DNA from 2 places in the Paenibacillus riograndensis SBR5 genome. Region 1 is predicted to be linked to the other one. Evidence: riboswitches for the same ligand, from Rfam matches in the RefSeq annotation. Region 1 holds a riboswitch; the other holds the start of a gene.
What was found. A riboswitch is a leader RNA that binds a small molecule or an ion and turns the genes downstream of it on or off. The one in region 1 is predicted to bind cyclic di-AMP.
Positions count from the first base shown of each region.

Region 1 (15,165 bases):
GTACCATTGAACCCCCATACCGCATGCGGGATGGAGGCATCCATATCCATCGTTTCCGAGCCATAACACCAGCAAGGTGTCACGGTAATGGATACGCCTACATTGGCACTTGAAAATTTGGCCTGTGCAGCCGAAGCTTCCTTCACACCGCCGATCGTAGAATCAGTAATCACACATGCTACAGATGAACCATCAGGGTAACGCAGATTGTCCTGCAGAAAAGCAGCGACCCGCTCCGCCATGCCCATCGTCTGGACTTCCAGTGATTCGCGTACGCCCCGGCGTCTCCCGTCAATCGTTGGGCGGATGCCGATTTTGGGATAATGAGTTGTCATGCCTTATAACCTCCTAAGAATAATAAGAACAATATTAAGCGCTTGCATCTCCTCCTATCATAAAATCATAATCATGTGATGTCAACATAAAACCACATTTTATTGTGTATTTTTGTGGTTTTCGAAATCTGAATGTGGATTGTTCTGTGGAATTCCCTTTTATTTATTCTTCGCTTTATAGTAAAATAGAGAAAAAAATCAACTATGCAGGAGGCCGTCTTCGTGAGAGCGTTCGAACGCCGTGAACTCATTATCAATAAGCTGTACCGCCACAAAAAAGTCCATGTCGCTGACCTGGCCCAGGATTTCGATGTTTCCGAAGAAACGATCCGCAGAGATCTGGAGAAGCTGGACAAAGAGGGCATTGCGAAAAAAAGCTATGGCGGGGCCATCCTGAATGTCCACACCAACGAGGACCCTTCCTACTCTCACAGACATGCGGTGAATATCGAAGCCAAACGGGCCATTGCCGAAAGTGTCCTGGACCTGATCAATGACGGTGACAGCCTGATGACAGATACCAGCTCTACCGCCTTCGAGGCGCTGAAGAAAATTACCGAAGCCAAAAAAAACCTGACGATCATTACCAATTCACTGGTTGTCCTGTCCGAGTTTCAGCATTCCGGGCACAAGCTGATTTCCACCGGCGGTGTGCTGGGAGCGGAGACCAACTCTTTTGTCGGGCCGAGCGCTTCCCATACCATTCAGCGGTATAACGTGGACGCGGCGCTGTTCAGCTGCAAAGCCCTCTCGATGACGGGGGGACTAAGCGATTCCAATGAAGCCGAAAGCGAGCTTAAGATTCTTATGCGGCAGCAGGCGAGCAAAGCCGTCCTTCTGGCCGACCATTCCAAGTTTGACCGGATTGCTTTTGTCAGGCTGTTTAGCTTTGACGAGATTGATTATATCGTTACCGACGGGAAGCCCTCGGACGAGTGGATCTCTTTTCTGAACAAATACCAGGTATCGCTTCTTCATAATCCCGCAGAGTAAGCTTTATTTTATTTCAGCACATGCCCTATAATTAGAGGAAACAAGTCCATGAGGTGTACAGATGAACGAAGACAGATATGACAAAATCGACGAGCTGATGGAAGCCTTTCAGCAATTCTCCAAGATCAACTGGCAGAAGAACAATCCATCGCTGCTAAAGCCCAGTGAAATACGCGTGCTGATCACGATCAGATTAGGGACCGAGAAATCCGGGAAGCCGGTGCTTACCGTCTCCGACATCAGCAAAATGCACAAGGTCACCTCCCCCACCATCACCCAAATGGTGAACAGCCTGCTGGCACAGGGCTATGTGGTCCGCACCAGCGATGCCCAGGATAAGCGGGTCAGCGGGATTGCTCTGACAGACAAAGGCGTACGTTTGGCCGATGCTGCTATTGCCAGAATCCGTGATACGTTCAAGGGGATGATTGACTATCTCGGCAAGGAGCGCAGCAGAGCGCTGATTGAGCTGTTGAACGGGGTCTATCACTATTTTGAAGAAATCAACGGGCAGCTGGAGGACTGAGAAAAATTAATTTCCGCACAAAAAAAAGTAAGCACAGGGCAAGCCCCATACTTACTGTTTCGGGATTACTGCTGGTCCGGCCGGTCCGGCAATTGCAGCAGATAGCTGTTCGACATGTTCAGCAGCCGCTCCGCAGCTTCGAACTGCGCTTCTGTAGAGCCGCCCTGGACGACCGAATTATCGCTTAGACTATAGTTGCTTCCATCCGCGTAATCATTCCCCGTCAGATAAATGCTCGTATTATTCACAAAGGAGCCTGTAGGCAGGAAATGTCTGAACGGGATCAGGTTCGATGCCGAGTTGAGCAGATCCTCCCCGAAATGCAGCTGATTCTGCAGCGGCACGCCCAGCAAATTGGATACTGTCGGCAGAATATCAATCTGTCCGCCCGTCCGGTCCACAACCGCAGGCAGAGAGCCGCCCGGCGAGTGGACGATGAACGGAATATTGAACATATCCGTATAACCGTACTCATGTCCGATCATTTCTTGCAGCAGAGCCTTCTCATCCTCACCCAGGGTGTACATCGGCACACCTTGATGATCTCCGTAAAACACAATCAGGCTGTCATCCCACAGTCCACTGGTCTTCAGGTCCTCCAGAAACTGCCCCATCGCATAGTCGGCATAATTCTGGGCTTGAATATAATCCCCCAGCAGCGTACCTTCTAAGCGCTCCGGCAGCTTCATCTTGAACTTCTCCCCGGGGATGCGGAACGGATGGTGGGCGCTCATGGAAATGACCATCGCATAGAACGGCTGATCCTTGGCGTCAAGTGCGGCCAGCTCCGGTACCGTTTTGGCGAACAGCACCTCATCCGAAGATCCGAATGCGATATGATCATCATCGCCATAGAAGCTCTGGTCATAATACTTGTCAAAGCCTATCGCCTGGTACAGGGCCTTGCGGTTCCAGAATTCCACACTGTTGGTGTGAAAAGTAGCTGTAAAATAACCGTTCGCACTCAGCAGCTTCGGCAGGCTGGGCACGGATTTGTTCATATAAGGCGATGACGTTGCCGGTTCATTCTTGGGCACATAAAATGAGGAGTTCACCACGAACTCGGCATCCGAGGTCGTCCCCTGGCCCGCATTGGTGTAAAAATTATTGAAGTACGTATTGCTGTGCGCCAGCTTGTTGATGTTCGGCGTGATCTCCTGCCCGTCAATGGTCAGTCCGATCAGAAAGTTCTGGAACGATTCCATCTGCACGATAATCAGGTTTTTGCCCTTGTCGGCCCCGGCGTACTGCGGCTGCTGCGGGGGTTGAACCCCTTTAACCGTATCCACGGCCTGTTGGGTAATCTCCTTGCTGTCTATAAGCTCTTCCTTCTCCGTGCTGTCTGCAAACAGCGTGTAGACTTCATAGTTCAGAATCCCCATGCTCTCCGCTTTTTTGATCTCGTTCATGCTCGCATGGTTAGGCCAGATATTGAAGAAGCACAGCGCGAGCGAAACGGCGGCCACGGTAAGCAGGACTGGGCGGCTGATGCGGTATGTGCCTCTCTCCTTCCATTTGGCAATATATTTGGGCCGGAACATAAAGAACAGGAAAAAGACGATATCCACAAAAATAAACAGATAATACGGCGTAATCAGGGAATAGGTGCTCTCTCCGACCTTAGTAACCTTATCCGCTTGCTGCAGTGCATGATAGGTCGCAATCACACCATAATATTTGTAATACATCAGGACGGCAAAATAAATCACCGTGATGAACAAATTCGCAATCATGTAGTACAGAATCTTCCGTTTGGAGGACAGCCATTCAATCAGACTGAACACAATGATGAAAAAGGGAATTTCGGTGAAGACCATACTCCAGTTCGGACCGTCGCTGAACACGACAAACCAGGCCACGGCGCTTTTGAGCAGCAGCACGAAGGTGAATAATAGAATCGGCCGGTTTAAAATGCTATTCAATGATTTCTTCATGAAACAATTCATTTCCTTTCAAAAAAAATGATGGACTGCCCCGCTCGTGTTATCAATCCCCTACTGCATTAAATCACAAAGTACATAGGTTATCAACCTATTTGCAGAAATAAAAACACACTGCTAATTATATATGCGCACCAAAAAAACGGAAGCCCAAAAACATCACATGATGTTCCGGACTGCCGTTTTTTTGCGGTTGGCCTATGCATGGCTGGACAGCGGTAAGGAGCTGAGTCATCCGCCGCCCTCCAGCCCGTCAGCCCGCTGATGAATGGCATGCTGGTCGATCAGGAAATTTAACAGCAGGCGGTTAAAATGCTGCGGCTGGCACAGATGGCTGGGGTACATGGCATCATCCAGCACCACGAGCTGCGCCGATGGCAGCATGGAGGCGTTCTTGCTCGCCTGCGCCAGTCTCCACTCATTCTGGCTTCCCGTTACACACAGCACAGGAACCTGCAGCTTGGCCGCATAGGCAAGAATGTCAATCTGGCGCAGGGCAATCCGCTGTTTGATCCCTTCGGTTGGCCGTTTATGCAGCAGCTCATTCCGGAGGATATGATAAGCGGGCAGCCATTTGTTATAGGCGATTCTCAGGGAGCGCAAAAGCAGCTCAGGCGGCAAATAATACGACATCCATGAGCATCTCTCAACAATTCCCCATATCCGATTATTTATCGTGGAATCATGTCCGCTCGAACAGTTGTCCACCAGCACCAGCGCACGCACCAGCTCCGGGTTCTGCACAGCGAATTTCTGGGCCAGCACACCCCCTCCGGAGCTTGCGACGAGAATCACACTCAGCAGCCCCAGACGGCGGAGCAGCTCCTTCAAATCCTCACACTGGGTATCCAGAATGCGGTGAACCTCGACATCCATTTTTCCGGACAACCCGTTCCCTCTCAGATCCATAACAATCACTTGAACACGGTCACGAAAATACTCAATTTGCGGCTCAAACAGATGATGCGAGGTCAGGTGATCATGAATAAAAACAACCGGCACTCCTGTACCATAGGTTTCGTAGTAGATAGTAGTTCCATTTAGCAGAATTTGCGGCAATCCATTCGTCTCCTCTCTTCTACGCTTACGGGGTTAGCTGACGGATTCGGGCCTGAAGAGTAGCCCTACTCGAATGTTCGAGATTCACCCCTTGGCATGGCAGTTGCAAAACTGCACACGCGGTGGTTCCCCCGCTTCTTTTACAGAATTCAGCGAAAAAGACAATATTCTTTAGTTTACTATTATTTTTACTGCGAGTCATCCTGCTTCGTCTTATTCTTTTCGAGCACCGGCTTCAGATCATCCTGCACACTGCCCTTCCATAATGGCACACCCGAGCGGTAAGCCGCCCGGCCGTTCAGATGCCCTGCAACCGGAGAAGTGATGAAGACGAATACAATCGCGATTAGCAGCTTGATGCTGACTACTTCTATATAGAAGTAAAAAAACAGAAAGGCTCCTGTCAGCACACACAATACACCCAGTGTAGCACTTTTGGTGGCGGCATGGGAACGTAAATAAACATCGGGGAGCCGGACCAATCCAAACGCGCTAAGCCCACATATCAATGCGCCCAGCAATACCAGTATCGCAATTAGCAGCTCACCGATCAAGCTTATCACCTCCATGCTCCATAACCGCGTCTCTTTCAATATACCTGGCTAAAGCCGCCGTTCCGATAAACGTCAGAATTCCGATCACAAGCACCATATCAAAATAATCCTCTGTCCTCTGCTGCATGCCCAGCACCGCGATCACGGCCAGCAGATGAATGCCGATCGTATCCAGCGCAGCAACCCGGTCTGAACGGGTCGGTCCTTGAATCAGCCTGTACAGGCAGGCCAGCATGGCCAGTGCCAGGATCGTCAGCGCAATATTAAGCAATAGCGGAATCATAGCCGGGTCACCTCCATTATTGCTTTTTCAAAGGTTCCTTCGATCTGGCGGGAGAGCTGGCCGGCATCCTCAATATCCATAGCGTGAATATAGAGGGTCCGGCCGCTGCCCGACACTTCCAGCGTTAGTGTCCCCGGTGTCAGACAGATCAGGCAGGAGAGCAAGGTGACCTCAAAGTCGGACCGGAGTGCAGTTTCATAAGCGAAGATGCCCGGGCGGACCGCCAGTTTGGGACTGAGGATTTGCCGGATGACCGCAAAGCTGGACCAGACCAGTTCCCGCAGAAACAGCGCCAGCAGCTTCACTATGGACCACACCCGTTTCAAATATAAAGGTTCAGGGAGGAACCTGCGCAGCACCAGCAGAATTCCGCAGCCCAGCAGATAGCCGATTACAAAGCCTGAGCCTGACCCGTCGCCGCTCAGCATCATCCACAGAAACGCAGTCATCAGGTTTAATAAGATTTGAACAGCCATCTTCATCTACTCCTTCAATACAGCTTCGATATACAGACCGGGAGAACCAAGCACATCCCCTGCCTGTGATACATAGGTATTCACCCGCTCTGTTCCAAGGCCCATCAGGATGACCAGAACGAGGAGTCCGGCGGCCACCGCCGTCCCGCTTTTTAGATTAATCTTGGGCGGTTCCGTGTCCGGCGTATTGCCCCAGAAGGCCAGTCTGAACACCTTGATCAGCGAGTACAGCACGAGCAGGCTGGAACCCAGCCCGATGAGGGATAATGTCAGCATTCCTGCATCCAGTCCTCCCCGGATGATCAGCACTTTGCCGGGAAAGCCGCTGAAGGGAGGGATACCGGCAAGTGCCAGTGCCAGCGCGAAAAAACTCCAGCCCAGCAGCGGATAACGCCGGATCAGTCCCCCCATACGCTCAAGCCGGTCCGTACCGGCAGCGGCAATCATCAACCCTCCGAGAACGAACATGAGGGCCTTGCCCAGCATATCGTGCAGCAGATAAAAGACCGCACCATCCAATGCATCCGGTGTTCCCGCCGACAATCCGAATGCCACAAAACCCATACTGACAATGACGTTGTAGTTGAGGATGCGGGGGATATCACTATAAGCCACGGCCCCCAGTGCGCCCAGAACCATTGTAGCCGCCGCCATCCAGGCGATCCAGCCGTTCGTAAAATCAGGATCTCCGGCAAAGATAAGTGTAAAAGTCCGGATAATGGCGTACATCCCCACTTTGGTCAGCAGCGCTCCGAATAAGGCCCGGACTGCGGCTGGCGGCGCACTGTAAGAGCCGGGAAGCCAGAAGAACAGGAACAGCCCGGCCTTCAGCGCAAAGACGATCAGGAACAGTACAGCGACCACATTCAGGACACCGCCCTGCCCGGCCTCGGCAATGCGCTGGGACAAATGAGCCATATTCAGTGTGCCCGCCGCTGCATACAGGTAAGCGACTGCGGCTACAAAAAGCGCTGAAGACACAATATTAATCAACAGATATTTAGTGGTTTCCCGAAGCTGCCGCTTCGTACCGCCCAGGGATAGGAGTGCGTAGGACGAGATCAGCATCACTTCGAAGAATACAAACAGATTGAAGATGTCACCCGTCAGAAAAGAACCGTATACGCCTGCGAGCAGAAAATGAAAAAAAGTATAGTAATAGAATCTTTCCCGCTCCGCACCGATGCTGGTGAAGGAATACAGCAGAATCCCCAGGCTCACCACCGACGCCGTCAATACCAGCAGTGCTGCAAACATGTCTCCTACAAACACAATGCCATAAGGCGGAGCCCAGCCCCCCATGTGCAAGGTTTGTATGCCCTCATGATGGATGCGTGCGGCCAGCATAACCGACACAACAAGATTCAGAATTCCGCCCAGGGTGCTTATCCACCGCTGCACCAGCACCTGCTCTTTCAGAAACATCAATAGAACAGCCGTACACAGGGGGATCAGAACCGGCATGACCAAGAGATTATTCATTGCTCCTCCTCCCGGACGTTATCCATTTCATCGGTCCCGTGAGCCTGGTACGCACGGTAGGCCAGCACGAAGAAGAACGCCGTAACCCCGAAGCTGATCACGATGGACGTCAGAATCAGCGCCTGCGGCAGCGGGTCTGCGTAGGCATCCGCCTTGCCGCCTAATACGGGAGCTGCCCCTTTTTTTAGTCCGGCCATAGTCAGGAGAAGCAGATGGACGCCATGCGTAAGCAGGGAAGTACCGAGTACAATCCGCAGCAGGGTTTTGGACAAAATCAGATACACGCCGACCGTAAATAAAATGCCAACCGCCAGTGCCATCATCCATTCCATTTCACTCATCCCCTCCTATGCTAAAAATAATGTTCATGGTCACGCCGATGACTGCCAGATATACTCCCAGATCGAAGAGAACCGCTGTCGCAAGCTCCGTATCTCCAAGCAGCGGCAGATCAAAATGCCCGAAGGAATGGCTCAGAAACGGTGCGCCAAAAGCAAAAGAGCCTGCCGCTGTCAGAATTGCGGTCAGCAGCCCCACAGCCGTGAGGATGCGGTAATTGACCGGGAGAAATTTGCGGACCGTATCCATGCCCAGCGAAATCGCCATCAGAATCAGTCCGGAAGATGTCATCAAAGCGCCGATAAAACCTCCACCGGGATGATTATGTCCGGCAAAAAACAAATACAGCGAGAAGGTAAGGATGATCACTACAATCATTTTGGACATCGTCCGCAGAATCACATCATTGCTGCGCAGCGGAAACAGATAGGCAGCCGGTTTATTCTTCGCCGCTGGTCGGACTGTCCCTGGCTCGATTCTCAGATGAACCAGAGCATAAATGCCAAGGGACGCTATGCCGAGAACCATGATTTCAAACAGCGTATCGAAGCCCCTGAAATCTACCAGAATGACATTTACTACATTTTTGCCGCCAGCCAGGGAATAGCTTTCTTTGAGGAAAAAATCCGCGACCGGCGCAAACGGGCTGCTGCCCATCGCCGCCAGTGCAATCAGTGTCATCGTCAGGCCGGCTCCCGCAGCTATAATGAGATTCGTCCATTTAAAGGATGCTTTCTCTTTCTCCTTCTCCCGCTTCAGCTTCGGCAAATATCTGAAACACAGCAGGAACAGAATCACCGACACCGTCTCCACAATCATCTGCGTCAAGGCAAGGTCTGGCGCACGGAAGATCACAAACAGCAGGGTCACCATGTATCCGGCCGCACCTGTGAACAGAATGGCATTTACTCTCGACTTGGCAAAAGGCACGGCAAAGGCTGCTGCCAGCATGACCGCAACCACAGCCGCTTCGTATATCGATACCGGAGCGTAGTCCGCCATGCCCAGGGTTATCCCCTGCGCTCCAAGCAGCGTACTCCCCAGGGCAATGATGAAGAACCCGAAAATGTACAGCAGATAATGCCGGTTGCTGCCGGTCATATAGAGGTTGGTGAAGCGTGCTGATCCGCTTTCCAGTGCGCGAATGCCCATATCATATATGCGGTTAAGGTAATCCTGCCCGTTCTGCTTACGGTCCAGTATCCGCAGTTTGTTATAGCCTCTGTATAGAAGCGTTCCGGTAGCGATCACCCCAAGGGTCATGAAGATTTCCGGAGTCCAGCCATGCCAGAAATGGATCGGAACATGAAGGTTTTCCTCCGGCGGCAGCAGCCCGTATTGAATCGAAGCTACTGCCGGCTCAATTAAGGAGGAGCTTAAGAGGTCCGGGAAAAAGGCGAAGATCACCGCCAGGGAAACTAGCAGCACTGGGGAAAATAATAGCCCCGGCGGCGCTTCATGCGGCACTTTGTCCAGCTTCTCCGGCTGCAGCTTGCCGGTGAACGTCCGGAAGACCAGGATCATGCTGTATACAAAGGTAAATACGCTTGCTATCCAGGCAAGAACCGGAAACAACAGCAGCCAGAACTGTGTACTCCATACATGCAGCTCCCGGATATCAAGCACAGCGGTAAAAAACATCTCTTTGCTGAGGAAGCCGCTGAACGGCGGAAGCCCGGCCATGGACAAGGCGCCGATGAGCGCCACGGAGAAGGTAACCGGCATCAGGGACATTAATCCGCCCAGCTTGCGCAGATCCCTCGTATTCGTCTCGTGGTCTACAATGCCAACTACCATAAACAGGGTTCCCTTGAACACCGCATGGTTGATCAGATGAAAGACAGCCGCCGCAGTAGCCATAGCATAGAATACAGACTCTTCTGTGCCTGAAAAGAAGGCCGCCGCCGAGCCCAGTCCCAGCAGGCACATGATCAAACCCAGCTGGCTAACTGTAGAAAAGGCGAGCATCGCCTTCAGATCGGTTTGCTTAATGGCTTTGAACGAGCCATATAGCAGTGTGACCAGTCCGCACACGGAGACCAGCCAGAACCATTCGGACTGTCCGGCGAAAACGGGCGTCAGCCGTGCCACCAGATACAGCCCCGCCTTGACCATCGTCGCTGAATGAAGATAGGCGCTGACCGGAGTCGGTGCCTCCATGGCATCGGGAAGCCAGATGTGAAACGGAAATTGCGCGGATTTGGTGAACGCTCCCAGCAGAATCAGCAGCATAGCCGGAATGAACACCGGTTCCAGGGACAGCCCGCCGGCTTGCAGGGTAATCTCCCTGATACTGTAGGTTCCGCTCATCACATACAGCAGGTTGAACCCGGCAAACATCGCCAGTCCGCCAAACACGGTGATCAGCATCGACTTGAGCGCTCCGTAGCGCGATCTCTCCCGGCGGTGCCAGAAGGCAATCAGCAGGAAGGACGTAATACTGGTCAGTTCCCAGAACCCGTAGAGCACCATTAAGTTGTCAGACAGCGTGACTCCCAGCATGGCTCCCATGAACATAAGCAGATACATGTAGAAGTTATGGATGGATTCCATCCGCTTTTCCAGATAATAAATCGAATATAAAACTACCAAAGCTCCCATCCCTGTAATCAGCAGGGCGAACAGCAGGCTCAGCCCATCCAGCACCAGGGTAATATCAATCCCCAGCGAAGGCATCCACGCTACCGTGGCCACAGTATTTTCCCCGGATTGAACGGACCGGATCTGCAGCAGGAAATACACAAAAAGAGCCATAGGAGCAGGCAGCACCGCCCACCCAGCGTGAAGACGCGGAATACGCTTGACGAGCGGGATCAGAACAGCCAGCAGAAATGGTATTAAGATTGCAGCATGCAGCACAGCTTCGCACTCCCCCTCTTTCAAATCAGTCATCATCTGCCTTAAATTCCCATAAAAAAACACAAAAAGAGCCCGCTGTTGGCAGGCTCCTCCGGGTAAATCCATATACAATTACATTGATTATATAGGCTACCGGGAAGATTGTAAAGGAACAAGCGGGTCAGCCGTTGGCTTCACCGCCACAAGCGTTATGTACATAACACCTGTAATATCCCCTTTTTCCCGGAAGGTTATTACATAGAATATAGATTGAACTTGAAATCCGTAGTCTTCATTTGGGATAACAATAGTGGATTTGTTGCATGACTGTAGTTAGAATAACGAGGTTACGGTTTCCTCAACCTGGACCAGAATTTCATCCAGAGCGGCCTGTCCGGCTGAAGGGATGCTGCCAAACAGCAAATGCTCCACCATTTCAATGCCCGTAAAGCCGAAAATCCCGCTATCCGATGTAATTTTGAGCCCTGCGGTCATTCCGATTTGATCATAGATCTCTTTTGGTGTGCCGTGTGTATTGATAATAAATCCTTTTTTGCCTGTAAGCAGCTTATCTACCCCAGTTTCCCCATAAGCATATGCGAAACCGTAAGAAAATACCCGGTCCACGTAACCTTTGAGAATGGCTGGCAGCCCTGTCCACCAGATCGGGTAAATAAAAGTCACGACATCCGCTTCAGCAATAAATTTCTGTTCTGTAACAATATCCGCGGGCGTCTGTCCGCTGCGCATTGCTGCAGTATCCTCGGGCTTGAGCACAGGCTGGAAATCAAGAGCGTACAAATCCCGTACAACGACTTCATGGCCCTTCTTCTTCAATGCCTGGACAGTTGTCTCCATAATGGCATGATTAAAGCTCTCTGCATTGGGATGGGCATACACGACTAGATGTTTCATTTTGATTACCTCCGAGTATATTGTTTGGTTGAACAGCATATAAAGAGTGAACTTAAGATATTTACATTAGGGACTTCGTCGGGACTACGGAGAATGTTTGGACTTCCGGCCGCTGTTGTCTGCAGATTTCTTGATTATTACCGCACTTCGCGGTGGAAATCCGCAGACAAAGGCGGACGCTTTCGCTCCTACAGTTCCAAACTTCCCCTCCATCCCTTTTCCCTTTTGTTAGCTTCTCATATTCACTTTATATAACAATTATTTTAGATAGATATCTATATATTTATGCAAAAAAAATTAGAATCTTCTATATATATGTTCCAATAGAAACTCAAGGTCCTCCCGCTGTCCGGGATTTAGGCCTCCATATATGGCTTCATTCAGCTTATCCGATATTTCCTGGAAGGCTGGCTTCAGCGCCAGGCTCTTATCCGTAAGCTTAATAAAAGTAACTCTGCTATCCTCCCCTCTTTTTATTCTGTCCACATAGCCCAGCCGTTCCAATTTGTTAACAAGAACAGTTACTGTAGGCTGTGTGAGGTGAACTTTGTTCGCAAGCTCCTTAATAGACAAGCCATCCTGCTGAAACAGCAGACCCAGCACATCTCCATGCGAAGGGACGATATCCCCGATGCCCCGTTTCTCAAGCTCTGACACAATCATCTTGTGTGCCTCTGAGCGGATCTTGCTGATGAGCGACAATGCATTATAGTTAGGCATGGCTTCATTATACATAGATATCTATATAATATCAAGCATCGAAACCGTGGACCTGCTGTATACCTGCAACCACAAGCTGTTCACCACTAAGGGAAGCTATATGCAAAATGTTCTTCAAGCTCTGCTACGCTGACGGCATGTTTAGCCCTGCTCACCTTTGATAAATGAGCGGTAGGCTGCAGGGGTGCGCTGTTCGTATTTTTTGAAAATTTTGATAAAATAGCCGGCATCGCAAAAACTCAGATGATCGCTGATCTCATTAACCGACAGCCCGGTCGTTTCCAGCAGCTGCTTGGCCTGTCCGATTTTGAGCCGAGAGACATAAGCCGAGAAGTTCTCTCCGCTCTCCCGCACGAACAACCGGCTGAAATAACTGGGGCTGATGTGACAGAGCCGGGCCATCGCCTCAAGAGAGAAATTCTCATGCTTGTTGCTGTAGATAAAATCGAAGGCCGGCTGAAGCGTTGGGTTTGTACAGGTGACAACGGATAGGTCTGGAATGACCGCTGCATTGTTCCCGCTTTCTATGAGTGAAGCGGAATCGGACAGCTCTTGCTGCACCGCTTGAGGTGCAGGACAGGACGAATCTGCCAGCGTTTTGTGGGGCAGTATATCTACGGGTGATGCAGCGAGGGCCTGCCGGTACAAATCCATAATTTCATTTTTCCGGCTTGCTTCTTCAACGATATAATTGCACAGATGGGACAGCATTTCGGCGATGGTGACCACTTGAGCATACGGCATAACGGGCAGCTGCTCATACTCCTGCCTTAATGCTGCGAATGTCCCGGCGCTCTCCGGTGTTGCCGGGCGGGTTACAATCTGCTCCAGCCGTGATCCGTCATTGTCCGCAAGCCGGACCTGCCCTGCCATCACAGCTCCGACATATTGATTGTCCACCGTAATGGGTATAGCTATATCCAGAATGCTGAAGTGGCATAAATACACATAAGGTTCATTCAGCCGGACCGCCTCCAGTCCGCCGCGCGCATCACATTTCTGGCAGTAGGAGGACAGCTCGGCATCCTGGCGTACCGCCTGGCAGAAGGCTTGGCAGCGGCTGTGCCGGGTAACCGGAACTCCTTTGTAATCGACGGTAATGATCGCCATTTGTGTGACGAGGGACAGTGAATCCTGCAAAGCCTGCCATTTCTCAAGATCAATAATCGACTTCAGATCATATTTGGATAACATCATAGCCGTTTGTCTCCATCCCCGGCAAATATGCCTGTTCTATACTGAATTATAGCGAAACCAGGCATAAGAGAACAAGATAATTATATTTTTCTGGCGGATGACAAAAATTTACGATCTGAAAACGCTTAAATCTGTCAATTTCCTTCCATGCATCTAATTTAGCCCGTGTCTATAATGAGGATAGGCTCACAAAACTTAGCGTATGCTTCCGAAGCGAGTTTTGTACGAAGTGTATTCAGGAAGTTAAGCTTACAAAACTTTTAGGAGGAAAAAGCCATGAGAAAAGTGTTCATCAGCCCGACCAAATATATTCAGGGGGAAGACGAGCTGCTTAACCTGGGGTATTTTGTGAAGACCTTCGGAGACTCCGCCCTGCTGATTGCCCACCCCGATGATGTGCAGCGGGTCAAGGCCAAGCTGGATGCCACCAGCAGCAAGTTCGGTATTACCCTGATTACGGGAAATTTCCAGGGAGAATGCTCCCGCCAGGAAGTGGCCAGGCTGCAGGCCTTGGCCCGTGAACATGCTTGTGCCTGTACGATTGGCCTCGGGGGAGGCAAAGCCATCGACACGGCAAAATGCGTAGCCGAAGGCGATGCCTTGATCATCGTTCCCACTATTGCGGCAACGGACGCTCCTACCAGCCATTCTGCGGTCCTCTATACACCGGAAGGCGCTTTTGACGACTATGCTTATTTCAAGCAAAGCCCCTCCGTGGTCATGATCGATACAACCATCATCGCTGAAGCCCCTACCCGATTCCTGGTGTCCGGCATGGGGGACGCTTTGTCCACCTATTTTGAAGCCCGGGCCACTGCGCGATCCTTCTCCAATGTCAATGCCGGGCTTCCCTGCGGTGTGCGCGAAGGCGTGAGCCAAGAAGCCAAAGGAACCAAGGCCGCGCTTGCGCTGGCCCGCGTATGCTACGAAACCCTGCTAGAGGATGGCGTCAAGGCCAAGCTGGCCTGCGATCAGAATGTTGTGACCCCGGCACTGGAAAACATTATCGAAACCAACATCCTGCTGTCCGGCCTCGGTTTTGAGAGCAGCGGACTTGCCGCAGCCCATGCCATCCACAACGGACTGACGGTTCTGGAAGGCAGCCATCATTATTACCATGGCGAGAAAGTGGCCTTCAGTACCTTGGCCCAGCTGGTGCTGGAGAATGCGGACAGCCGTGAAATCCAGGAAGTGCTTGCTTTCTGCGCTTCCGTAGGCCTTCCTGTGTGCCTGGCTGATATCGGCGTCCACTCGATCACCAGGGAAGAGCTGCTGGAAGTGGCCCGCAAAGCCTGCATTCCGGAGGAATCAATCCACTCGATGCCGTTCCCGGTGACACCGGAAGCAGTCGCCGCAGCGATTACCGTTGCCGACCAGTTGGGTCATGCCTTCAAGAAAGGCAAGGTGTAAACGCACTATGAAAAAGATAATCAATCAGCCGGAAACCTTAGTCCGCGAAATGGGCAGCGGCATGGTGATGGCCCATCCGGAGCTGGCTTTTGACCGCA
Region 1 covers NZ_LN831776.1:3,238,666-3,253,830, reverse strand. The annotation lists gene PRIO_RS13285 (L-fucose isomerase) at 1-335, opposite strand, end outside; gene PRIO_RS13280 (DeoR/GlpR family DNA-binding transcription regulator) at 558-1,328, shown strand; gene PRIO_RS13275 (MarR family winged helix-turn-helix transcriptional regulator) at 1,390-1,854, shown strand; gene PRIO_RS13270 (LTA synthase family protein) at 1,920-3,788, opposite strand; gene PRIO_RS13265 (alpha/beta fold hydrolase) at 4,026-4,853, opposite strand; cyclic di-AMP (ydaO/yuaA leader) riboswitch at 4,861-5,018, opposite strand; gene mnhG (monovalent cation/H(+) antiporter subunit G) at 5,042-5,413, opposite strand; gene PRIO_RS13255 (Na(+)/H(+) antiporter subunit F1) at 5,397-5,690, opposite strand; gene PRIO_RS13250 (Na+/H+ antiporter subunit E) at 5,687-6,166, opposite strand; gene PRIO_RS13245 (Na+/H+ antiporter subunit D) at 6,173-7,648, opposite strand; gene PRIO_RS13240 (Na(+)/H(+) antiporter subunit C) at 7,645-7,980, opposite strand; gene PRIO_RS13235 (Na+/H+ antiporter subunit A) at 7,982-10,882, opposite strand; gene PRIO_RS13230 (NAD(P)H-dependent oxidoreductase) at 11,159-11,740, opposite strand; gene PRIO_RS13225 (MarR family winged helix-turn-helix transcriptional regulator) at 12,038-12,460, opposite strand; gene PRIO_RS13220 (AraC family transcriptional regulator) at 12,602-13,657, opposite strand; gene PRIO_RS13215 (glycerol dehydrogenase) at 13,934-15,067, shown strand; gene dhaK (dihydroxyacetone kinase subunit DhaK) at 15,075-15,165, shown strand, end outside.

Region 2 (15,165 bases), 3.2 Mb from region 1:
ATTAAAGCGGTACGCGAGCTGGGTTCAGAACGTCGTGAGACAGTTCGGTCCCTATCTGTCGTGGGCGTAGGAAATTTGAGAGGAGCTGTCCTTAGTACGAGAGGACCGGGATGGACGTACCGCTGGTGCACCAGTTGTTCCGCCAGGAGCATGGCTGGGTAGCTACGTACGGACGGGATAAGCGCTGAAAGCATCTAAGCGTGAAGCCCCCCTCAAGATGAGATTTCCCAGCATGTAAGACCCCTTGAAGACGACGAGGTAGATAGGTTGGAGGTGGAAGCACGGCAACGTGTGGAGCTGACCAATACTAATCGGTCGAGGGCTTATCCAAATAACTAACACGCAGATTTCGTTTCGGATTCAGTTTTCAGGAATCAAATTCCTGAAGCATTTGCACCGCAAGTGCCCGTTTGGTGGCGATAGCGGAGGGGTTCCACGCGTACCCATCCCGAACACGACCGTTAAGCCCTCCAGCGCCGATGGTACTTGGACCGAAGGGTCCTGGGAGAGTAGGACGCCGCCAAGCACATGAAGCCATTGTTGAGTAATCGACAGTGGCTTTTTTTGTTTTTTAGGCAATTGTGAGCTCCTCCGGTTAAATACATTAATGTAATCTTTGTTCTTGGATTGTATTTAAGCAAAGAAGGATTGAAAGAATAAGTAGTAAAACGCTTTCAATCGAGTGACATTTTTGTTACCGACAGCCTTTGTGTCTCAAGTATAATAGTAAAGTGCAAATATTAAGCACATCCTTAATACGAATGAACTACTGATAAATTTCTGATTTTGAAATTTTTTGTGTCTTTAGATGCACGGTAGAGGTAAGGAGGATTTGAGATATGAAGCGAACCCGACCTTTATGGATTATATTTATTGTTTGTATAGTTGGTGTAATGCTGGCTGGTTGCGGAACTAAAGAGCCTGCTTGGGATGCTTTTGAGGGTGCTCTTAATGAGAAAAGCTTTCCGGTACCAAAGGAAGCTAATTCTACAGAACACACAACTACTAATGTTGCTATGGACTATGTCCGATATTCTATGCCTGAGCTCAAAGAAAAGGATGGCGTACCGGAGCCTTACTTAGAGGCTATCGAGGCCTGGGGATGGGAAGAGCAGAAGGACGAAGATTCGACAAATTCCCGGGTTTTTCAGAAGGATGGACTGATTGTGCACTTAACTGTGCATAACGGTTACTTTATAGTTATGATACCTAAGGAAAAGAAGGCCTCAGTCAAAGGGCTGAAAACTAAATAAAAAAAACGCCATCCTTGAGCTGGATGGCGTTTTTTTGCTGTAGGAGCCAGGACTATACCATATGTATAAGCGGAAATTGTTATTGTGCGTAGTAAGAGGCATCTGTGGGCGTGAATTTTAACATCCCGTCTTTTTGTTCGCTTTTCAGCCGGAACAGTGTAACTAATCGGGGCAGAAGCACCCAGAGATGGCAAACCGCCATAGATACAGTAAATGCGGGAGGGGCCCATACAATAAAGAACGCAGTAATGGAAAGGCCGATCCAAAGGTTATGGAGTTGTATTTTACGGAAAATCCCGTAGTTGATGTATTGATCGGACATATATCCGAGCCATGGGAGGCGAAATGACATTTTCCACCGTTTAGCAATAGGATGGCCGGAAATCAGAAGAACTGAACGTGAAATCACATATTGGATCCAGAGAATGACGGGAGCCGCAATGATCATATATAGGATGCTCCACCAAGAGAGAAAAATGGTTTCAGCTACAACACAGATTACGGGTAGCGCCATATAGATACGCAGCCAAGCGGGGGTGATATTGATTTTTTTGATTAGTTTGTATTGGTAGAATGTAGCTGAACCTTTGTTGTTTGCTTCCATAAGAAAGCCCTGACCTCCTCACAAGTCCTTATGTTACTAATATCGGCGGATGAAGGCGTTTTGTTAAACCAGCCGGAGACTGAAGCACCGTTAGGGCGGGGGCTGAATATATATATTTTGGCTGTGAAGGATGGGAAAAATCTATGAAAAGGTTTAAAATGATAGAAAGTGTATCATACTGTTCTTAAAAGAGTCAAGGTGGGATGGTAATGGAACAGCAAACCGAGCAAGCCTGCATCATCTGCGGGCAGATGAAAGAGGAAGGAATTGTGATTGTCTCGCATTTCATTTGTGAGGATTGTGAAGCTGAGATGGTGCGTACGGAGGCTGAAGACGCCAAATACCGCTTTTTTGTGGGCCGGATGAAGAAGATCGATCTGCAAAAGAATGCCTGAATGAAGTGCCCGGCAAGCTAAACTGAAGGGTACACAATTGGCTGATAGACGGATTAGTACTGGATGAATTAGAATTAACCAATATAACGGCTTCACCTGCGGTTGGGCGGGAGGAGCTGTTTTGTTATGTAGTTAAGCTTTTTGGCGGAAATATAGGCGTATGGGCATAATTGCGTTAAAATAGAAGATAACCCCCAGGGAAGGAAGAAAAGATGGACAAGATTCTGCCTGGAAGGGCACCTGTATATGAAATGCTGGAACAATATAGAGTTAAGGGGAATATCTCTTACCATGTACCCGGACATAAGAACGGCGAAGCCTACCGTGGATCAGATACGGCCGGCTTCTTAAATGAGGTAATGAGGTATGATGTGACGGAGATTACCGGTACGGACGATCTCCATCATCCGGAAGGGGTCATCCGGGAAGCGCAGGAGCTTGCAGCGGATTGTTTTGGGGCCGAGGAGAGCTTTTTTCTCGTTGGGGGCAGCACTGCCGGCAATTTGGCATTGATCCTTACGGTATGCCCGGAGCCGGGGATGACCCTTATTCTTCAGCGAAATGTGCATAAGTCCGTTATCCATGGATTGATGCTGGCTGGGGTGCGGGCTGTTTTTATAGAGCCGCAGATTGATCCGCTAAGCGGCCTGGCAGTCGCTCCGGCGGCGGAAGCGGTTCAGGCTGCCCTTGCAGCCTACCCTGAGGCCGCAGCCGTCCTGGTGACCATGCCGAATTACTATGGCATGGGAAGCGACCTTGCGCCCCTCGCGCGGGCCTGCCATACCAGCGGTGTTCCGCTGCTGGTGGATGAAGCGCACGGGGCGCATTATGGCCAGCACCCTGCGCTGCCTGCGGGGGCGCTGATGTGCGGCGCGGACGGCGTTGTGCAGTCCACGCATAAGATGCTGCCGGCGCTGACGATGGGCGCCATGCTGCATGTGCAAGGGCCATGGCTCGACCGCACGCTGCTCCGGCAGCGGCTCGCCATGGTGCAGAGCTCCAGCCCATCCTACCCCGTGATGGCTTCGCTCGATCTGGCCCGGCGGCTGGTGCACAGCCAGGGCGCCGGTGCCTTCACGGCGGGGCTCGCCGCCGTGGATGTGCTGCGGCGCGGCCTTGCCACGCTGCCGCGCTACGGGCTGCTGCAGCCGGCAGTGCCGCTGCAGGGAGCCTGCGGCGGTGCTGGCGCAGCCGCCGCCGCAAGTACGCCGCCGCAGGGCATGGCGGCGTACAGCACCCAGGACCCCTTCAAGGCGGTCATTTATGACGCTGCGGGGGTCCTCGGAGGCTTCGAGCTGCAGCGCAGGCTCGAAGAGAAGGGTATGGTGCCGGAGATGAGTGACGACCGGCATGTGGTGCTGGCCTTCAGCCTGGGGTCGAAGGCGGAGGACACGCAGCGGCTGCTGGCTGCGCTGCGGGAGATCGCCGGGGAGACGTCAGGCGGAACGGTGAACCTGTCCGAAGGTACAGCCAGACAGGGGGCCTCATTGGAATGCCTGCACAATGGACCAGCAGAAGTTCATGTTCAAGCTTCCGTCAAATATTCCACGTGGAACAATTTTACGAATGATTTAATTTCAACACCGGTGTTATTTTCAATGAAACCGGTAAATCCTGTGGAAACCCAAAGAGTCCCGCTTGAATATAGTGCAGGTAGAACGGCAGCCGAAATGGTAATACCTTATCCACCGGGAATTCCGCTTTTATATCCGGGGGAGTGGATAAGCGAAGACATCTGCAGCCGGCTGATTAACCTCAGGCAGGGCGGAGCCAAGTTTCAAGCTTGTGCAGATCCAGCCTTACAACATATTCAAGTCTACAACAATAAGAAGGGCGGAGACGCATAAGTGGCACGCGAAGGATTTTTTATTACTTTGGAGGGAGGCGATGGCTCCGGAAAAACAACAGTACTCGGTAGAGTGGCTGCCTATCTGCAGAATCATTCCATGCCCTACCTGATTACCCGCGAACCTGGCGGTATTGAAATTGCTGAGAAAATCCGCTCGATTATTCTGGACCCGGCCCACACAGCCATGGATGCGCGGACAGAAGCACTGCTGTATGCGGCATCCCGGAGCCAACATTTGGCGGAAGTGGTCGAGCCTGCGCTCAAGGAAGGGCTTACCGTGTTATGTGACCGCTTTGTTGACAGCAGCCTGGTCTACCAGGGCTATGCCAGAGGACTCGGAATTGAGGAAGTAAGAAGCATCAACCAGTTCGCCACCGGCGGTCTTATGCCGGACTTGACCTTTTATCTTGATGTGGACCCTGAAGTGGGGCTCTCGCGGATTGCAGCGAATCAGGACCGGGAGGTTAACCGGCTGGATTTGGAGAGCATGGCCTTCCACCAGAAGGTCAGGGAGGGTTACCGTCAGGTCGTTGAGTCTGATCCGCAGCGGATCGTGGTTCTGGATGCCAACCGTCCGATTCATATGGTGGAGCAGGACATCGTCCAAACGCTGAAAGACCGGATATTAAAGGATTTTTAGGGCGCTTTGTCTAATATAAGTTAGTGTACAATAAAACTATGCACATGCTGTCAGAGCAAGTTCTGAAAGAACTGAACTCAGGAAGCTAAGCTCACAAACTTTTAGGAGGGATAGCGAAGATGAATCTGATCATTGCAATTATCCAGGACAAAGACAGTAACCGGTTGTCGAGTGAACTAGTCAAAGCAAACTTCCGTGCAACGAAGCTGGCCAGTACAGGCGGATTTTTGCGGGCAGGCAATACCACATTTATGATTGGTGTAGATGACTCTCAGGTCGAAGCTGTATTAACGGTTATTCGCAACAGTTGCAAGGTGCGTGAGCAGCTTGTTACTCCTGTCACACCAATGAGCGGTACAACCGATTCTTATTTGCCGCTCCCTGTAGAGGTTCAGGTTGGCGGAGCCACAGTATTCGTGCTTCCTGTCGATCGTTTTGAGCATTATTGAGTATAATATAAAGCGATACCCCATAAAGGGCGGTGGAAACCTATGAAAATCAATCCCGGCTACAGGCCCTTAAAAAGTGAGCTGCCGACAGCTGAAGGAACGGGAAGGCCCGTTCAACAGAAAACCTTTACTGATATTTTTCAGCAGCAGGGCGAGCAGAAGACGATGGATGAACTGAACCAGAAGATCAAGGATATTCAGCAGCAAGGTGACCGCCTGGCTAAATCCATGACAGTGCGTGAACTGGCCATTTACCGCAACATGATCAAGAAATTTCTGGAGGAAACCGCCCGGCGCGGTGTTATTCTGAAGGAAACCAAGGGCTGGGACCGCCGTGGACGCGGCAAACGCTATAAGCTGCTGGAAGAAATCGATGCAGCGCTGCTCAATTTGGCTGATGATCTGCTGGAAAGCGAGCAGGGCCGTATTGATCTGCTGGGGCGTGTAGGGGAAATCCGCGGTCTGCTGATTAACTTTTCTTTTTAAAAGACTTGGAGGAATATATGTCTTTTCATGATATATTAGGCCAGGAGGATGCCAAACGGCTGCTTCAAAACGCGCTGCGCAAGGATGCCGTGAGCCACGCCTATCTGTTCACGGGTCCATCCGGAAGCGGCCAGATGAAGACGGCGCTAATGTTCGCGCAAGCTATATTTTGCACCACCTGTGAAGATGATGCCTGCGGGGAATGCCTCGAATGCCGCAAGGTGGAACATGGCAATCATCCGGATTTATCGCTGCTGAAGCCTGATGGGGCAAGCATCAAAATCGATCAGATCCGTGAGCTGCAGCGTATGTTCTCATACCGCTCAGAGGGCGTGAATCCGAAGGTGTATATTATAGAAGGAGCGGACAAAATGACGGTGCAGGCCGCAAACAGCCTGCTTAAGTTTCTGGAGGAGCCCCCGGCACCTGCGGTGGGCATTCTCATTTCCGACAACAGCAGTTCCCTGCTGCCGACAATCCAGTCAAGAACTCAGCGCATCCCTTTCAGCCCGCTGCATCCAGAGATTATGCTCCAGGCACTGTCCAGCGAGGGGGTTCCGGTGCCACTGGCACGGTGCGCGGTCTCACTGACCTCGGGTCTTGATGGCTGCAGGGAACTTTTGGCACAGAATTGGTTTGCAGAAATGAGAAATCTAGTGTTACAATTAGCGAAGGAGTCTTTGGGCAAGGGCAGTTCCGCGGTAGCAACCGCCGGGCAGAAGCTGTTCAAGACCGGGCTCGGTGAACATTTGGATATCCTGTTCAGCATGTTCCACTTATGGTTCAAAGATATGCTGTACTTCCTGTACCGAAAGCACGAAAGTATCGTTTTCATAGATCAGTTAGACTTTATTTCCAGACATGCCCGTCAACGGAGCACGGAGCAATGGGTGGCTTATATGGAATTCGCTGCAGAGAGCAAGGGGAAGCTGCGTTCCAACGCCAATGCCCAGTTGTGTCTGGAGCAATTCCTAATCCGACTGGAAAGTTAAGGGTTAGTTTTGATATATCCTCCGGATCAACGCTTCAACCTGGAAGTACGGGTTTCACGGATAAGGAAGGACAAGCATGGATCACCAGGAAGCGGACTTGCTTAGGGGTTCCTTTTACCGGCAAACAAGGGGGTTAATTTTTGTACAGCGTAGTAGGTGTCCGCTTCAAAAAAGCGGGTAAAATATATTATTTTGATCCGCTTGATTTTCCGATTGAACGCGACCAGTGTGTAATTGTGGAGACAGCAAGAGGGGTCGAATACGGTAAAGTTGTCGTAGGGAAAAAAGAGGTTGAGGAAGCTGATGTGGTGTTGCCTCTCAAAAAAGTCATGCGGATTGCCGGTGAAACGGATGCACGTGTGGTGGAAGAGAACAAAGGTGCCGCAAAGGATGCTTTTACCACCTGTTTAAATAAAATCCGCGATCATGGCCTCAAAATGAAGCTCGTGGATGTGGAATTTACGTTTGACCGCAATAAGATCATCTTTTATTTCACCGCTGAAGGAAGAGTCGATTTCCGTGAGCTGGTTAAGGATTTGGCAAGCATTTTCCGTACCCGAATCGAACTCCGGCAGATAGGGGTGCGTGACGAAGCCAAGATGCTTGGCGGACTGGGGCCCTGCGGACGGGTGCTCTGCTGTTCCTCCTGGCTTGGCGACTTCGAGCCGGTATCCATTAAGATGGCAAAAGATCAGAATCTTTCGCTGAATCCCACAAAGATTTCCGGTCTTTGCGGAAGACTCATGTGTTGCTTGAAATTTGAGCATGATAATTACGAAAGCACGAAGGAAGAAATGCCGGCGGTAGGCAAGCTTGTCGTAACCTCATTGGGTGAGGGTAAGGTTGTAGGCATCAATGCAGGAAGCCGCACGGTTCATGTGCAGTTGTTCGAAGTGGGCAAAGTAAAGGAACTTCCAATGGATGATGTTGTCGTCAAGTAAACCATATAAGGTTACTTTCGGGGTGGAAACTTGGAGAAGATGAATATTTTTGCACACATGCAGGAGATGGAAGCGCAGATGGAAAGCATGCGCGCCAGTCTCGGAGAATGGAAGTTGACGGTTAAAGAATTAATGGAAGCCAACCAGAGGCTGAGCTTGGAAAATGAACAGCTCCGCAAAATATTGAAGCGGGAGGCGCCGTTGGACCCTGTTGCCCATTCTGCTGAAGCGGAAGCTCTTTTGGCCGCCAGTGAGGGAACAGAGGAGGTTGTCGGGGAAGGTTATGACAATCTGGCGCGGCTCTATCATGAAGGTTTTCACATCTGCAATGTCTATTTTGGGCATTTGCGTACAGAGGGTGACTGCCTGTTCTGTCTTTCGTTTCTTAATAAATGAGGAAATCCAGCCGTAGGAGATTTACGCCTACGGTTTTTTTTGAATTTAGAGGGGTTTATGCTCTGAAGCATGTGTGATTCCAAGAAGGAGAAGATAATGACGAATTCTTATAACGATGAGCCGGTTCCGCTGCATCCTGCCGAGCGGGTGGACGATTTATTGACGCATGATTTGCGGATTATCCAAAGCGACGAGGTATTCAGCTTTTCGATGGATGCAGTATTGCTTGCACGCTTTGCCAGTGTTCCACCCCGGGGCAGAGTGCTTGATTTATGTACAGGCAACGGGGTGATTCCAATGCTGCTGACTACACGGACCAAGGCTTCGATAGAAGGTATTGAAATCCAGCCCCGACTGGCGGATATGGCCCGGCGAAGCGTAGTAATGAATAACCTTGGGGAACGGGTAACCATTCATGAGGGGGATTTGCGTGAGCTGCACCTTACAGCAGGATATGGTGTATACGATGCCATAACCGTTAATCCTCCTTATATGCCGCTGAATGGAAGCGATCTTAAGCTGAACAGCCATCAGGCTATGGCCCGCCATGAGCTGGGCTGTACCCTGGAGGAAGTCATTCAGGCCTGTGTCCGGCTGGTCCGTACCGGGGGCAAGGTAAGCATGGTTCATAAGCCACAGCGTCTGGTGGATATCATCAGTCTGATGAGACAATACAGGCTGGAACCGAAGCTGATCCGTTTTGTTCACCCGCGTGCCCATTTGGAGGCCAATATGGTATTGATTGAAGCCGCGCGGGACGGCAAGCCTGAGGTGCGTTTACAACCCCCACTGATCGTATATAATGAGGACAATCAATATTGTCCGGAAATTCTGGATATTTACTATGGAGCTAAAGAGGGTAAATTATGACAATTTTATGGCAAAGCAGCTTTCAAAACAGGAATGAAAATCAGCCAGAAGCAACAGGCTCATTATATTTGGTGGCGACGCCCATTGGTAATCTGGAGGATATGACCTATCGTGCTGTCCGTACTCTGCGGGAATGCGATATTATCGCTGCCGAGGATACGCGGCAGACCCGCAAACTGCTCAGTCATTTTGAAATTACATCGTCGATGCTGTTCAGCTATCATGAGCATAATAAGGCTGCCAGTGGACCTGAGCTGATACGCTATATAATAGAAGGTAAAAATTTGGCACTGGTCAGCGATGCCGGTCTGCCGGCCATTTCCGACCCTGGAGCGGACCTTGTGGCGCTTGCGGTCAGTCACGGCATTCCCGTGATTCCGATCCCTGGAGCCAACGCGGCGTTGTCTGCTCTGATCGCCTCCGGTTTGCCTACAACCAGCTTCACTTTCATCGGGTTTCTGCCCAGGGAGCGTAAAGATATCCGTAGTGTGCTGTCAGGTCTCCGTTCCGCGCAAGGGACCTTGTTGTTCTATGAATCACCACACCGCGTATCGAAAACATTGGCCCACTTACAGGAGGCGTTCGGCAACCGCCGGATTGTGCTGGCCCGTGAGCTGACCAAACGTTATGAGGAATTCCTTCGCGGCACTATTGAGGAGTGCCTGGACTGGCTGTCCGAGCATCCACCGCTAGGGGAATACGTGATCGTGCTGGAGGGTGAGAGCAAGGAGGAGGCTGAGCTTGCGGAATCCTCATGGTGGCGTGAGCTGAGCATTGAGGAGCATGTAACCCACTATGAAACTTCTGGACAGACACGTAAAGATGCGATGAAAAAAGCAGCGTCCGACCGCGGCTTGGCCAAACGTGATATTTACAATGCGCTGCTGGAGAGGGAATAAAAAACAAGGAATAACACCAAGAAATAACTGTGATATACAATTTTTAGAAGAATTTATTCCTTTTATTAGTTGTAAATGTATTTTGTAGAGTTATATATAGGGTAAGGGGAGAAATTCGAGTATTTATTTGGGTGTAAGGGTATGATTTGGTATAAAATAACTGTATTAAATGTGGTTATACAAATTTGCCAAAGCTAATCGGGTCAAGCCTAGTATAAATTGTAGCTCGCATTCAAGCGATTCCCGCAGGGAGAGTGCTCCAATGCACCAAAAGTTGCTCACCCGCCAGTAACCAGCGAGCGCCGCTATCACAGAGAAGCGCCGTCGTCAAGCGTTTCCCGTAGGGAGAGCGCTCCAAAGCACCAAAAGCTGTTCACCCGCCAGTAACCATCGAGCGCCGCTGTCACAGAGAAGCGCTGACGTCAAGCGATTCCCGAAGGGAGAGCGCTTGCTGCACCACCCGTTGCCCGGGAGCGCCATGCGCAGCTGCCATAGAAGCGAAGCCTATGGCAGCTGCGCATGGCAAGGCCCCGAGGGCTTGCCCGAAAGAGGGCCGGTCCGCCGCCAACCGCAGCTTCCTTACGCGCACCCTCACAGTTAGACAAGCTTCCGGGTGTCCAGAGGGCGGGAGCCCTTGGGGCCCTCCCTGTAGGGAGGGTTTGGGAGGGTAAAAACTTGGGAGGGTAAAAAAGCATAAAAAATACCCCCCGCAAACACGGGAGGCCAAGGAGATATAAAAAGGTTAGAATTAACAATTGGATTAGTTCTTATTATAACCGATTTGTTTTAATTTGTCACAGGGGTAGGGATGGCAGAAATACAATCGTGACAAACAATTTTTCCTTTGAAGTAGGTTACATTCTCAGCATTGCCGCAGAAGATGCAAGCAGGCTCGTATTTTTTAAGCATGATCCGCTCACCGTCCACGTAAATTTCGAGCGCATCTTTTTCTCCAATGCCCAGTGTGCGGCGCAATTCGATTGGAATAACAACCCGTCCTAGCTCGTCGACTTTTCTTACAATTCCTGTTGATTTCATCATTTCAATCGTTGCTCCTCTCAATGTTCAAAAGCGTCATTATTCGACATTGTTCACCGTTTTATGATACTTATAATACCAACCATTCCCAAAACAGTCAACCTTTTTTGTGGTTAATTTTAAGGGGATTTTGAAAAAAAACTTTTGTAGCGCTTATAATCAACTCAAATGAGAAGAGAAATACCTAAAAAGGAATTTGTCGATTTGTAAATCGTTAAAACGCCATTATTCGACAAAGTACGAGAATATATACTATTATACCCCTTATTTCAGCCGATTCCTAATCCTATTATTTGAAGGAGTTGATCTTATGAAGCAGCTGCTGACGGAAGAAAAGGTTTTTAAAGACCCGGTTCACAATTATATTCATGTCCAGGACACGATGATCTGGCGATTAATCAATACCAGGGAATTTCAGCGTCTGCGGCGGATCCGCCAGCTCGGCACCTCCTACCTGACTTTTCATGGGGCGGAGCACAGCCGTTTTTCCCATTCATTGGGTGTTTATGAAATTACCAGAAGAATCATCTCCCAATTTGAGCGAAGCGGTTATAAGGATTGGATGCCGGAGGAAAGTCTGCTGACTTTATGTGCAGCACTTCTGCATGACTTGGGACATGGCCCTTTCTCCCATTCTATAGAAGAAGCTTTTGAAATGAATCATGAGGACTGGACCTGCAGAATTATACAGGAGAACACGGAAATTACAGCGATTTTACGTGAAGCAGGTGAGGATTTCCCGCAAAAGGTTGCATCTGTGATTGCCAAAACGTATGAACATGAGATTGTTGTCAACCTGGTGTCAGGCCCTCTGGATGCGGATCGTATGGATTATTTGCTGCGGGATGCGTATTATACCGGTGTGAATTATGGGACCATCGATATTGACCGTATTCTGCGAATGCTGCGGCCCTATAATGGCCGTGTTGTCGTAAAAGAATCGGGTATGCATGCCATTGAGGATTACTTGATGTCACGTTACCAGATGTATTGGCAGGTTTACTTCCATCCGGTTACACGCAGTTCGGAAATAATTTTAAGGCAGATTTTCCGGAGGGCGAAAGAGCTTTTCCAGGAAGGCTACTCTTTCCGTTTTATGATCAATCCGCTCAGCGATTTGTTCGGCGGCGAGATCAATGTAGAGCAATATTTACTCCTGGACGAGGCCCTGGTCCAAACAGCCTTTATGCAGTGGACGCTGGAAGACGATGAAATACTGGCTAACTTGTGCAGCCGTTTTATTCATCGTAAACTGTATAAATATGTGGAGATGGATCATCTCGATTCAGAGACTATTGACGAAATTCGCCGCAGTTTTGCCGGTGCCGGACTGCATCCGGATTACGACCTGGAAATCGATTATCCGACAGATCTGCCCTACGATGTGTTCCGTCCGGGAGAGGGTTTTGACAGCAAGCAGATTTTGCTGCTTGACCGCCATGATAAGCTGCGCGAAATCTCTGAGGTATCTGATATTGTACGTTCGATCAGCGGTATCCACCGCGGCAGGTATCACCTGTATTTTCCGCAGGATAAGCTGCAGAAGGCACTTACCCGGCTGCCTGTTTCCATTGGCGGGATCTTTGCAAAATAATACAAAAATTTCTGGAATTCATTATAGAAATCAAGCCTGAAAGGATGTTGTTGCATGCGTTTGTTCGACACACATACTCATCTGGATGCCCCACAATTCGACGAGGATCGTGCCGGGGTCATTGCCCGCGCGTTAGAGGCTGGGGTCAGCAAGATGATTAACATTGGATTTAACCGGGAAACGATCCCAACGACAATGAAATTGGCGGAGACGTATGATTATATTTATGCAGCTGTCGGCTGGCATCCCGTAGACGCTATTGACATGAAAGAGGGGGATATGGACTGGATCGCTTCCCTGTGCAGCCATAAAAAGGTGGTGGCCATCGGAGAAATCGGACTGGATTATTATTGGGATACCTCCCCAAAAGAGGTGCAGCACGAGGTATTCCGCAAACAGATCGGTTTGGCCCGTGAACTAAAAATGCCTATCTGTATTCATAACCGGGATGCCCACGAGGATGTAGTGCGGATCTTGCGTGAAGAGAAGGCGAATGAAATCGGCGGGGTTATGCATTCCTTCTCCGGGAGCTGGGAAACGGCCAAAATGTGCCTTGATTTGGGCTTTCATTTGTCCTTTGGGGGACCTGTAACTTTTAAGAATGCAAGGGTGCCAAAAGAGGTGCTGGCCCAGACTCCAATGGACCGGCTTTTGATCGAAACGGACTCTCCATATCTGACGCCGCACCCCTTCCGGGGGAAGCGAAATGAGAGTGCCTATGTGAAGCTTGTGGCTGAGGCTGCTGCGGAAATAAAAGGGATTGATTTACAGGAATTAGCTGAAATCACGTATGCGAACGCCCTGGAACGATTTGGGATTGTCTGAAAACGGGAGTAAAAGCGGCGAAAAAAGAAGTATAGCCGATATATTAAACTTTTTTAACATAGAAACAGCTGATTATTACAATATTTTAATCATTTTTTTGCGTAAACGTGGTTGAATGCTCCTTTACAACATGCATCAAAACAGGATATCATCTTTTCAGTGAAGTGAGCTGTTGTTATTGTGACAGTCACCAAATTCATGGATCGTCTCGCTGAGTCTCCGTATGGAGAACGGGGGAACCAATAATGCTCTGCCGCATGTCCGTACATGAGTACAACACAGAAATGCCGCAGACGTTATTTGATTTCTTTACGTGGTCTTTGGGGTGAATTTGAGGGCAACCGCCGTGAGCGGGTGACCTGAGATAGGGCGTCTCTCTTATGCCCGAACCCGACAGCTAACCCCGTAAGCGCAAGTAAGAGAGGAAACCTCGTGCATAAACATTCCCGCGTATTCTGACACCGGAGAGCCACGAAAGAGTCCTCTGTGAACTCTTTTCGGGCTTTTTTTGTTTTTGAATAATGCGAATGTTCCCGGCATACTGTTATATAACAGGTATCTGGAGCAGTTATGCCGAGCAGGCGATCCATGAGCAGGAAACGCTAAAGCAATGCGGGCGTATCCTGTGTAATCTCAAACCTAGTTTCGTCAGAAGTGATGAAGTCACCTTTGTTATACAACTTGGACGACGGGGCTATGTAAGGAGGATGGAGAGAGTGGGCGTATTCCAACCAGAAGTATCCCATGATTCGCAATCATCCAGCAGGTCTTTCGCATTTCGGTGGAAGCAAGTGAATCCCCGCATACTTTCGCTTGCAGGCGCGGCCTCAATTGTTATCGCGCTGGTAATTCTGCTGTACGTACACGGTCGAAGCATTAAAGAAATAACTTTAGTAATAGACGGGAAGGTACAAACGCTGGAGACGCGGGACGCGCTGGTCAGCGATGTGCTGGCAAAGGAACAAATTTCGCTGCAGCCGCATGATGCATTATCTATTGGCCTTAGTGATGAAATAAAGGACGGAGACCGTGTCGTCATCAACCGTGCGCAGGCGATTAAGATCACTACGGACGGGACCACCAAAACGTTGTACACGACCGAAGATACAATCGGTCAGGCGATTGACAAACTGGGCATTGGCCTGGAAAGCTATGACAAGATTTACCCTTCGCTAGGCACCGCAGTTTCTGCAGACATGGAAGTCAAAATTGTCCGGATCAACAAGCAAGTGGTACAGCGGACAACAGCTTTGCCTTTCCGTGTCATTAAAACCGCAGACCCCTCCCTGACCAAGGGAACCGTAAGAGTTGCACAAGCGGGCAAGCCGGGCGTAATGATCCAGCACATCGAGAAAATCTACCAAGATGGCGAGCTGGCATCCATGCGTATGGTTGGCAAGGAAGTGCAGACGGTCACCAAAGACAAGATCATTGCCATTGGTACCAAACCGCTTCCAAAACCTGTTGTAGCCGCTACTGCGACTTCTAAATCAGCAACTACTTCTAAAACATCCAAAGTGAGCGCAAAAAGCAACAATGTTGCCAGTAAAGCAGGCGTAGATTTTGAGTACAAGAGAATGATCAGAAATGTATCCATGACGGCTTATTCATCGGAAGAGCCGGGTATTGGTACCCGTACAGCTTCCGGCACACGCGTAACGGAAGGGCGGACCATTGCTGTGGATCCGAGCGTAATCCCTATCGGCTGGTGGGTGTACATTGAGGGACTTGGGTTTCGCCGTGCAGAGGATACCGGCGGCGCCATTAAAGGCAACAAGGTGGATGTGTATTATGAATCACTGAGCCATGCCCGTAACTTTGGCCGGAAATCACGCACGATTTATGTGATAGGGCCTGTGAAGCCAGAACTGAACTAAGTGGCGGCTGCTTTGCAAATTAGCGGTATATAAGATATAGTGAGGGTAGCACTTAAG
Region 2 covers NZ_LN831776.1:16,356-31,520, forward strand. The annotation lists rRNA gene PRIO_RS00055 (23S ribosomal RNA) at 1-331, shown strand, start outside; rRNA gene rrf (5S ribosomal RNA) at 410-526, shown strand; gene PRIO_RS00065 (hypothetical protein) at 840-1,253, shown strand; gene PRIO_RS00070 (hypothetical protein) at 1,333-1,857, opposite strand; gene PRIO_RS00075 (sigma factor G inhibitor Gin) at 2,067-2,252, shown strand; gene PRIO_RS00080 (aminotransferase class I/II-fold pyridoxal phosphate-dependent enzyme) at 2,465-4,099, shown strand; gene tmk (dTMP kinase) at 4,100-4,741, shown strand; gene PRIO_RS00090 (cyclic-di-AMP receptor) at 4,861-5,190, shown strand; gene PRIO_RS00095 (YaaR family protein) at 5,233-5,676, shown strand; gene holB (DNA polymerase III subunit delta') at 5,694-6,668, shown strand; gene PRIO_RS00105 (PSP1 domain-containing protein) at 6,809-7,609, shown strand; gene PRIO_RS00110 (initiation-control protein YabA) at 7,640-8,005, shown strand; gene PRIO_RS00115 (tRNA1(Val) (adenine(37)-N6)-methyltransferase) at 8,102-8,875, shown strand; gene rsmI (16S rRNA (cytidine(1402)-2'-O)-methyltransferase) at 8,872-9,774, shown strand; gene PRIO_RS35850 (hypothetical protein) at 10,178-10,363, opposite strand; gene PRIO_RS00125 (AbrB/MazE/SpoVT family DNA-binding domain-containing protein) at 10,561-10,815, opposite strand; gene PRIO_RS00130 (HD domain-containing protein) at 11,123-12,406, shown strand; gene PRIO_RS00135 (TatD family hydrolase) at 12,461-13,231, shown strand; cyclic di-AMP (ydaO/yuaA leader) riboswitch at 13,431-13,658, shown strand; gene PRIO_RS00140 (resuscitation-promoting factor) at 13,948-15,108, shown strand.
Region 2: it holds a riboswitch for cyclic di-AMP, as region 1 does, so the genes downstream of both, PRIO_RS00140 (resuscitation-promoting factor) here and PRIO_RS13265 (alpha/beta fold hydrolase) in region 1, are expected to answer to the same signal.